Regions from separate parts of the Streptomyces sp. NBC_00683 genome, predicted to be linked through region 3. Evidence: riboswitches for the same ligand, from Rfam matches in the RefSeq annotation. Region 3 holds a riboswitch; each other region holds the start of a gene.
The links. Region 3 has a riboswitch for cobalamin ahead of metE (5-methyltetrahydropteroyltriglutamate--homocysteine S-methyltransferase). Riboswitches for the same ligand answer to the same signal wherever they lie in the genome.

Region 1: it holds a riboswitch for cobalamin, as region 3 does, so the genes downstream of both, OG257_RS13310 (ribonucleoside-diphosphate reductase subunit alpha) here and metE (5-methyltetrahydropteroyltriglutamate--homocysteine S-methyltransferase) in region 3, are expected to answer to the same signal.
Region 2: it holds a riboswitch for cobalamin, as region 3 does, so the genes downstream of both, cobN (cobaltochelatase subunit CobN) here and metE (5-methyltetrahydropteroyltriglutamate--homocysteine S-methyltransferase) in region 3, are expected to answer to the same signal.

What each region holds. Positions count from the first base shown of each region.
Region 1 is NZ_CP109013.1:3,045,416-3,047,656, reverse strand. It holds gene OG257_RS13310 (ribonucleoside-diphosphate reductase subunit alpha) at 1-1,362, opposite strand, end outside; cobalamin riboswitch at 1,500-1,627, opposite strand; gene OG257_RS13305 (GNAT family N-acetyltransferase) at 1,676-2,176, opposite strand.
Region 2 is NZ_CP109013.1:4,187,021-4,189,261, reverse strand. It holds gene OG257_RS18750 (cobalamin biosynthesis protein CobG) at 1-976, opposite strand, end outside; cobalamin riboswitch at 1,172-1,319, shown strand; gene cobN (cobaltochelatase subunit CobN) at 1,355-2,241, shown strand, end outside.
Region 3 is NZ_CP109013.1:7,963,904-7,966,144, reverse strand. It holds gene OG257_RS34635 (MerR family transcriptional regulator) at 1-105, opposite strand, end outside; gene OG257_RS34630 (DUF6194 family protein) at 180-641, shown strand; cobalamin riboswitch at 811-1,027, shown strand; gene metE (5-methyltetrahydropteroyltriglutamate--homocysteine S-methyltransferase) at 1,189-2,241, shown strand, end outside.

The sequences.
Region 1 (2,241 bases), 4.9 Mb from region 3:
GCCGTCGTCGGTGACCTCGAGGATCTCCGTGCACAGGTTCGACGAGTGCACGACCCTGCCCGGCTCAGCGGTCTGGTTCGCGGTCCGGTTGGAGGCGTCCTTGAACGTCATCCAGCCCTGACCGGTCTGGGCGAGCGTCCGCATCATCCGGCCGTACAGCTCACGGGCGGGCATCGTCCTGCGGGCCAGGCCCTTGGCCTCCGCCGCACGGTATGCGGCATCGAACTCGTCGCCCCACAGGTCGACCAGCTCGGGGGTGTCGGCCGGGGAGAACAGCGACCACTCGGTGTCCGCGTCGACGCGCCGCATGAACTCGTCGGGGATCCAGTGCGCCAGATTCAGGTTGTGCGTGCGTCGCTGGTCCTCGCCCGTGTTGTCGCGCAGTTCCAGGAACTCCTCGATGTCCGCGTGCCAGGTCTCCAGGTAGACGGCGGCGGCACCCTTGCGGCGGCCCCCCTGGTTGACCGCGGCGACCGAGGCGTCGAGCGTCTTCAGGAACGGCACGATGCCGTTGGAGTGCCCGTTGGTGCCACGGATCAGCGAACCCCGGGCGCGGATGCGGGAGTACGAGAGGCCGATGCCCCCCGCGTGCTTGGACAGCCGCGCCACCTGGTGGTAGCGGTCGTAGATCGAGTCGAGCTCGTCCAGCGGGGAGTCCAGCAGATAGCAGGAGGACATCTGCGGGTGCCGGGTGCCGGAGTTGAACAGGGTGGGCGAGGAAGGGAGGTAGTCGAGCCGGCTCATCAGCCCGTACAGCGAGGCGACTTCGTCCAGGGCGCGCTCGGAGGTGTCCTCGGCGAGGCCGGCGGCCACCCGGAGCATGAAGTGCTGAGGGGTCTCGATGACCTGGCGGGTGAGCGGATGGCGCAGCAGGTAGCGGCTGAACAGCGTCCGCAGCCCGAAGTAGCCGAAGCGGTCGTCGGCCCCGTCGGCGACAGCCTGCCCGGCCAGCGCGTCGAGGGCGTCCGCGTGCAGCGTGACGAACTCGGCCGTACGGTCCGCGATCAGGCCCTCGCGGTGGCCGACGGCGACCGAGGCGGAGAAGGAGACGGCGCCCTGGCCGGCGGCCTCGTCGGCGATGGTGCGGGTGAGGAGCCGTGCGGCGAGCCGGGAGTAGGCGGGGTCCTCGGAGATCAGACCCGCGGCGGCCTCGGTGGCCAGCGAGCGCAGCTCGGCCTCGTCCGACCGGGCGTTGCGGCCGCGCAGCGCGGCGGCGGCGACCCGTCCGGGGTCGGTGTCGGGCAGATCGACGGTGAGGTCGGTCAGGGTCCGCAGCAGTGCGGTCCCGGGCCCGTCGGGCGTGGCGTGCGTGGACTCGGCTGAATCGACCGCTGAAACCGGATCGGCTGGCGCGATGGTCACTGGGACTATCCCTCGCTCGGCTCGGGGCCGGCGGGAGCGGGGGCAGCCGGGCAGGGCGATGCCCGGGTCGGGGCAGCACTGCTCACGGCGTCCACCGGCCCTCCGCGAGGCCCGGACGTCTGGCGTCCGGTTCGGTCGAGCCGGACGCGCTGTCGGCAGGTCTTCGGACTCCCGGGTGCGCAGAAGCACACCGATCACACCGTTGCGGGACAGTTCCGGATTCGCACCGGATTCCCCTGCGGAGACAGCGAGCACGAGCATACATGTGGGGGCCGCCGGACAGTGCAGCCCCCACATGTTGTGTCGCGCTCGATCAGAGGTCCAGACGGAATGTCAGGAGCGAGATGTGCTCGACGGGCTTCCAGTCCCGGTCCGGAGTCCGTACGAAGCCCAGGCGCCGGTAGATCCGATGGGCGCCGAGCATGGCCTGCTGCGTCGACAGGACGAGACCGGAGACGCCCTCCGTGGCCCGTGCCCGGTCGATACAGGCCCGCACGAGCGCCTCGCCCGCCCCGCGCCCACGGGCTTCGCGGGAGACGGCCAGCATCCGGAATTCGGCCTCGTCCGCCCGGGCGATGTCCGCCCACGGGCTGCCGGGTGCCGCGTAGGTCACGCCGCCGAGCAGCGTGCCGTCACCGCCCACCGCGACCAGCACCTCCGCCTCGGCGGCCCGGCGCCCGACCGCGCGCAGCTCGGCCAGATAGGGGTCGTCGGCGCCGAAGTCCAGCAACTCGTCCGCGAGATACGCCTCGGCGGTGATGCCGGCCAGTGCCTCGTGCTCCTGGGGGCCGACGGGCCTGATCGAGATGTCCATGGGCGGGAGTCTGCCGCAGGCGGAGGCGAGGGTCGAACTCCTTTGCGGCGGGACGGGAACGGAGC
Region 2 (2,241 bases), 3.8 Mb from region 3:
CGGGCCCGGTGATCAGACCGGCCTCCGAGAGGGCGGCGAGCAGTTCGTCCGCGTGATCCGGTGAGACGCCGGTGACGACGACCCCGCGCCACGGGGTGAGCCGCAGTTCGCCGGCGCCGGCCAGGAGCCGCCACTGATTCGGGTCCAGGCGCCCCAGCGGTACGCCGACGGACAGCGCGACATCGCGGCGGCCGCCGTGTACGCGGCCGAGGACAGGCGGGACGGATGCGTGAGGACGGGGGTGGCGGTCCTCAGACACGGCGGTACCGGTCTGCCGCAACCGCCGTACGACGTCGTCGGCCAGTGCGGCGGAGCCGCCCGGCAGGTCCTTCACCCGCCAGGCACCGGTGTCCGGGGCGGCGTCCAGAAACGCTTCGGCGGCCAGGAGCGCGGCGCGGGGCGCTTCGGCGGCCGGGACGCGCAGGACGGCGTCGGTGTCCCCGATGCGCAGCATCGCGTCGCCGTCGGCACGGGCCAGCAGGGTGAGGTCGGCGCCGAGGGCGTCGACGTCACCGCGGCCGTCGTCGAGTGCGAACAGGAAGCGGCCGGAGAGCGCGGTCGCACGGTCGCTCCCGCACAGCAGACGGTCCAGTGCGGACAGCCACGGTCCGACTTCCGCGGCTCCGAGGCCGTCGAGCCCGGCGAGGGGGGAAGCGACGACGTTGCGTATCCGCTCGTGGCGTTCGGAGGGCAGCAGCCCGGCCCTGCCCAGCAGTCCGGCCAACTCCGCACCGCAGTCAGGGGCGAGCCCGCGCAGCTGCACATTGCCGCGCGAGGTGAGATGCAACTCACCGTCTCCCAGGCGGGCCGCGGCCTCCCCGAGGGCGTTCGCCCGTGCAACGGTCAGCACTCCGCCGGGCAGCCGGACCCGTGCCAGCGCACCGTCGTCCGCCCGGTGCAGACGCAGTGTTCCGGGGCAGGCATCACCGCCCGGAGACCGGGGCGGGACGGCGGATGGGGGCATGGCGGCGAGCATACCGACCGTGACCGCAGCACAGTCCTACGGTGACTGTGACCTGCAGGACACCCATCGGGCCGGAGCCGGAACCGCGAGCGGTCCAGGGTCCGGGCTGCTGTCCCCGGCCGCGTCCGCCGCAGGGCGGGAACCGGCCGTCGGGCGGCCGGGACAAGTCCCGTCCAGGGGCATCTCCTCACGCCGGGCCCCTGGCCGCCTACTATGCCTAGCGGCGGTCCGTTCGGCCCGCCATCGCCAGACGGCGACATGGGAGGAAGCCCGGTGAGATTCCGGCGCGGTCCCGCCACTGTGAGCCCGGTCCACGACCGGGCGAGTCAGGAACTCCTGCCGTCCGACACCGCCCGGGGCGTGGACACCCCGAGGAAGGGCTGACGCCGCATGATCCTGCTCCTGTCGACGTCCGACACCGACCTGCTCAGCGCCCGCGCGTCCGCGGGCCCGGTCAACTACCGCTACGCCAACCCCTCCCGGCTCTCCCTCGAGGAACTCCCGGAGCTGCTGGACGGCACGGACCTCGTCGTCGTACGCCTCCTCGGCGGCGTACGGGCCTGGCAGGACGGCCTCGACCAGGTGCTGGCGACCGGCCGCCCCGTCGTCGTGCTGACCGGTGAACAGGCCCCCGACGCCCAGCTGATGGCCGCGTCCACCGTCCCCATCGGCATCGCCGCCGAGGCGCACGCCTACCTCGCGCACGGCGGCCCCGCCAACCTGGAGCAGCTGGCCCGCTTCCTGTCCGACACGGTGCTGCTCACCGGCCACGGTTTCGAGCCGCCCGCCCCCGCCCCCGCCTGGGGCCCGCTGGAGCGGACGGCCCGTGAGGGCGTCACCGGGCCCACCATCGCGGTGCTCTACTACCGCGCCCACCACATGAGCGGGAACACGGCGTTCATCGAAGCGCTCTGCGCCGCGGTGGAGGACGCGGGAGCCCGCGCCCTCCCGCTGTACGTCGCCTCGCTCCGTACGCCCGAGCCCGAACTCATCGACGAACTCCGGGCCGCCGACGCCATCGTGACGACCGTCCTCGCAGCGGGCGGCACCAAGCCGGCCACCGCGTCCGCGGGCGGCGACGACGAGTCCTGGGACGCGGGCGCCCTCACCGGCCTCGACGTACCGGTGCTCCAGGCGCTCTGCCTCACCAGCCCCCGTGCGGCCTGGGAGGAGAACGACGAGGGCGTCTCCCCGCTGGACGCCGCCACCCAGATCGCGGTGCCGGAGTTCGACGGGCGCCTGATCACGGTGCCGTTCTCCTTCAAGGAGATCGACGA
Region 3 (2,241 bases):
CGGCAGGACGCCGTCGCGCTCGAGATTGCGCACCTGCTGAACGGAGCATCCGGCACGTCGGGCCACATCGACGGTCCGCATCACCGGTGATTTGAGAGTTTCCACCCGCAGTGCTCCTAACTTTCGCCCGCCTTTCGGCTCGAAGTCTCCACAAGCACTTTAATGAAACGCTTGAGGACATGAACATCGACGAGATCATCGGCTTCCTGGGAGACCTCGACGGGGTCCTGGCCGTCAGTCCGGGCCCCGGCGACGGCTCACCGGAGATCAGCTGGGGGGACACGTTCTTCTACTACTCTCCTGACGGCGTCGTACCGGGAGCGGCCCAGCCGTTCGCGACGATCGTGACGAAGAACTGTCCGGGCGACGAGAGTTCGCGCCTGGACCGCCCGGACACGTTCCGCGTCAACATCGCGGCGGGGAAGGAATCCTTCGTCGCCCGGACCGGCCACGCGCCGCGCGAACCAGCCGTCGACGACGACCCCGGCGTCACCGATACCGTGATCGCACACCCCGTATACGGCTCCGTCGGCTGGCTCGCGGTGGTGAACCCGGGCCCACGGACCGGCACGGCAACCCGTGAGCTGCTCCACACCGCCTATCGACTCGCACGTTCACGCCACGAGCGACGCACCGGGTAGCGAGGACCCGGCCGGACGGCTGACGGCCGGGCGAACCTGCCGTCAGCCGTCCCGGGCCGGGCCCGGATCCTCGTGCGGTGCCCAGGGCGACGGCTCGCCGAGCGGGTCCCGTGGCTCACGTCACGTTCCGGAAAGTGAACAATGCCGGCCGAGAGGCGGCCCGCCCTCTAACCTTGCCCGTGCAGCTGGTTCGCCCTGTCCGCCAGGCAGGCGCGTCGCAAGAGGGAACCCGGTGGGAATCCGGGACTGCCCCGCAGCGGTGAGTGGGAACGACCTCCGTCATACGCACTGGATTCGGTTGGAGTCCGGGAAGCGACGGCCAGTAGGAATCTGCCCCGGCAGATGCGCCCGCGAGTCCGAAGACCTGCCAATTGCCCGTACGTGACCTATCGCGTGCGGATATCCCGGTGACCTCGTGGGCGGGTCGGCGTACACACCAGACGGAACCTCGCGCCGTGGCGTGCACAGGATCCGTCCGGTTCGTCCTCCCTTCGCGTCCGTGTCCCGTCCCGGGATCCTCAGGAGTCATCTCGCGAAGGAGATTTCCGTGACAGCGAAGTCCGCAGCAGCGGCAGCGCACGCCACCGTGTACGGCTACCCCCGCCAGGGCCCGGACCGGGAGCTGAAGAAGGCCGTCGAGGGTTACTGGAAGGGCCGCGTCACCGCTGACGCCCTCCGCAGGACCGCGGCGGACCTGCGCCGCGCCACGTGGCGGCAACTGGCCGGGGCCGGCGTCCACGAGGTGCCGACCGGCGACTTCTCGTACTACGACCACGTCCTGGACACGAGCGTCATGGTCGGCGCTGTCCCCCCGCGGCACCGTGCGGCCGTCGGATCCGACGCTTCCCCAAGCTCTCGGCTTCGCTCGAGCAGGGGATGCCCCATTGACGTCTACTTCGCGATGGCCCGCGGCACTCAGGATGTCGCGCCGCTCGAGATGACCAAGTGGTTCGACACCAACTACCACTACCTCGTGCCGGAGCTCGGACCGGACACCGTCTTCACCGCCGACTCCACCAAACAGGTCACCGAGCTCAAGGAGGCCCTCGCGCTGGGTCTCGCCGCCCGTCCTGTGCTGGTCGGTCCGGTCACCTACCTCCTGCTGGCCAAGCCCGCCCCCGGGGTGGCCCCGGACTTCCGGCCGCTGACTCTCCTGGACCGGCTGCTGCCGGTCTACGCCGAGGTGCTCGCCGACCTCCGCGCCGCCGGTGCCGAGTGGGTGCAGGTCGACGAGCCCGCCCTGGTCCAGGACCGCACGCCGGCCGAACTCAACGCCGCTGCCCGCGCCTACCGTGAACTCGGCGGTCTCACCGACCGACCCAAGCTGATCGTCGGCTCCTACTTCGACCGGCTCGGCGACGCCCTCCCCGTGCTGGCGAAGGCTCCGGTCGAGGGCCTGGCCCTCGACTTCACCGACGCCGCCGCCGCGAACCTCGACGCGCTGGCCTCGGTGGGCGGACTCCCCGGCAAGCGGCTGATCGCCGGAGTGGTCAACGGGCGCAACATCTGGATCAACGATCTCGAGAGGTCGCTGTCCACCCTGGGTACGCTCCTCGGTCTCGCCGACCGGGTCGACGTGGCCGCCTCCTGCTCCCTCCTG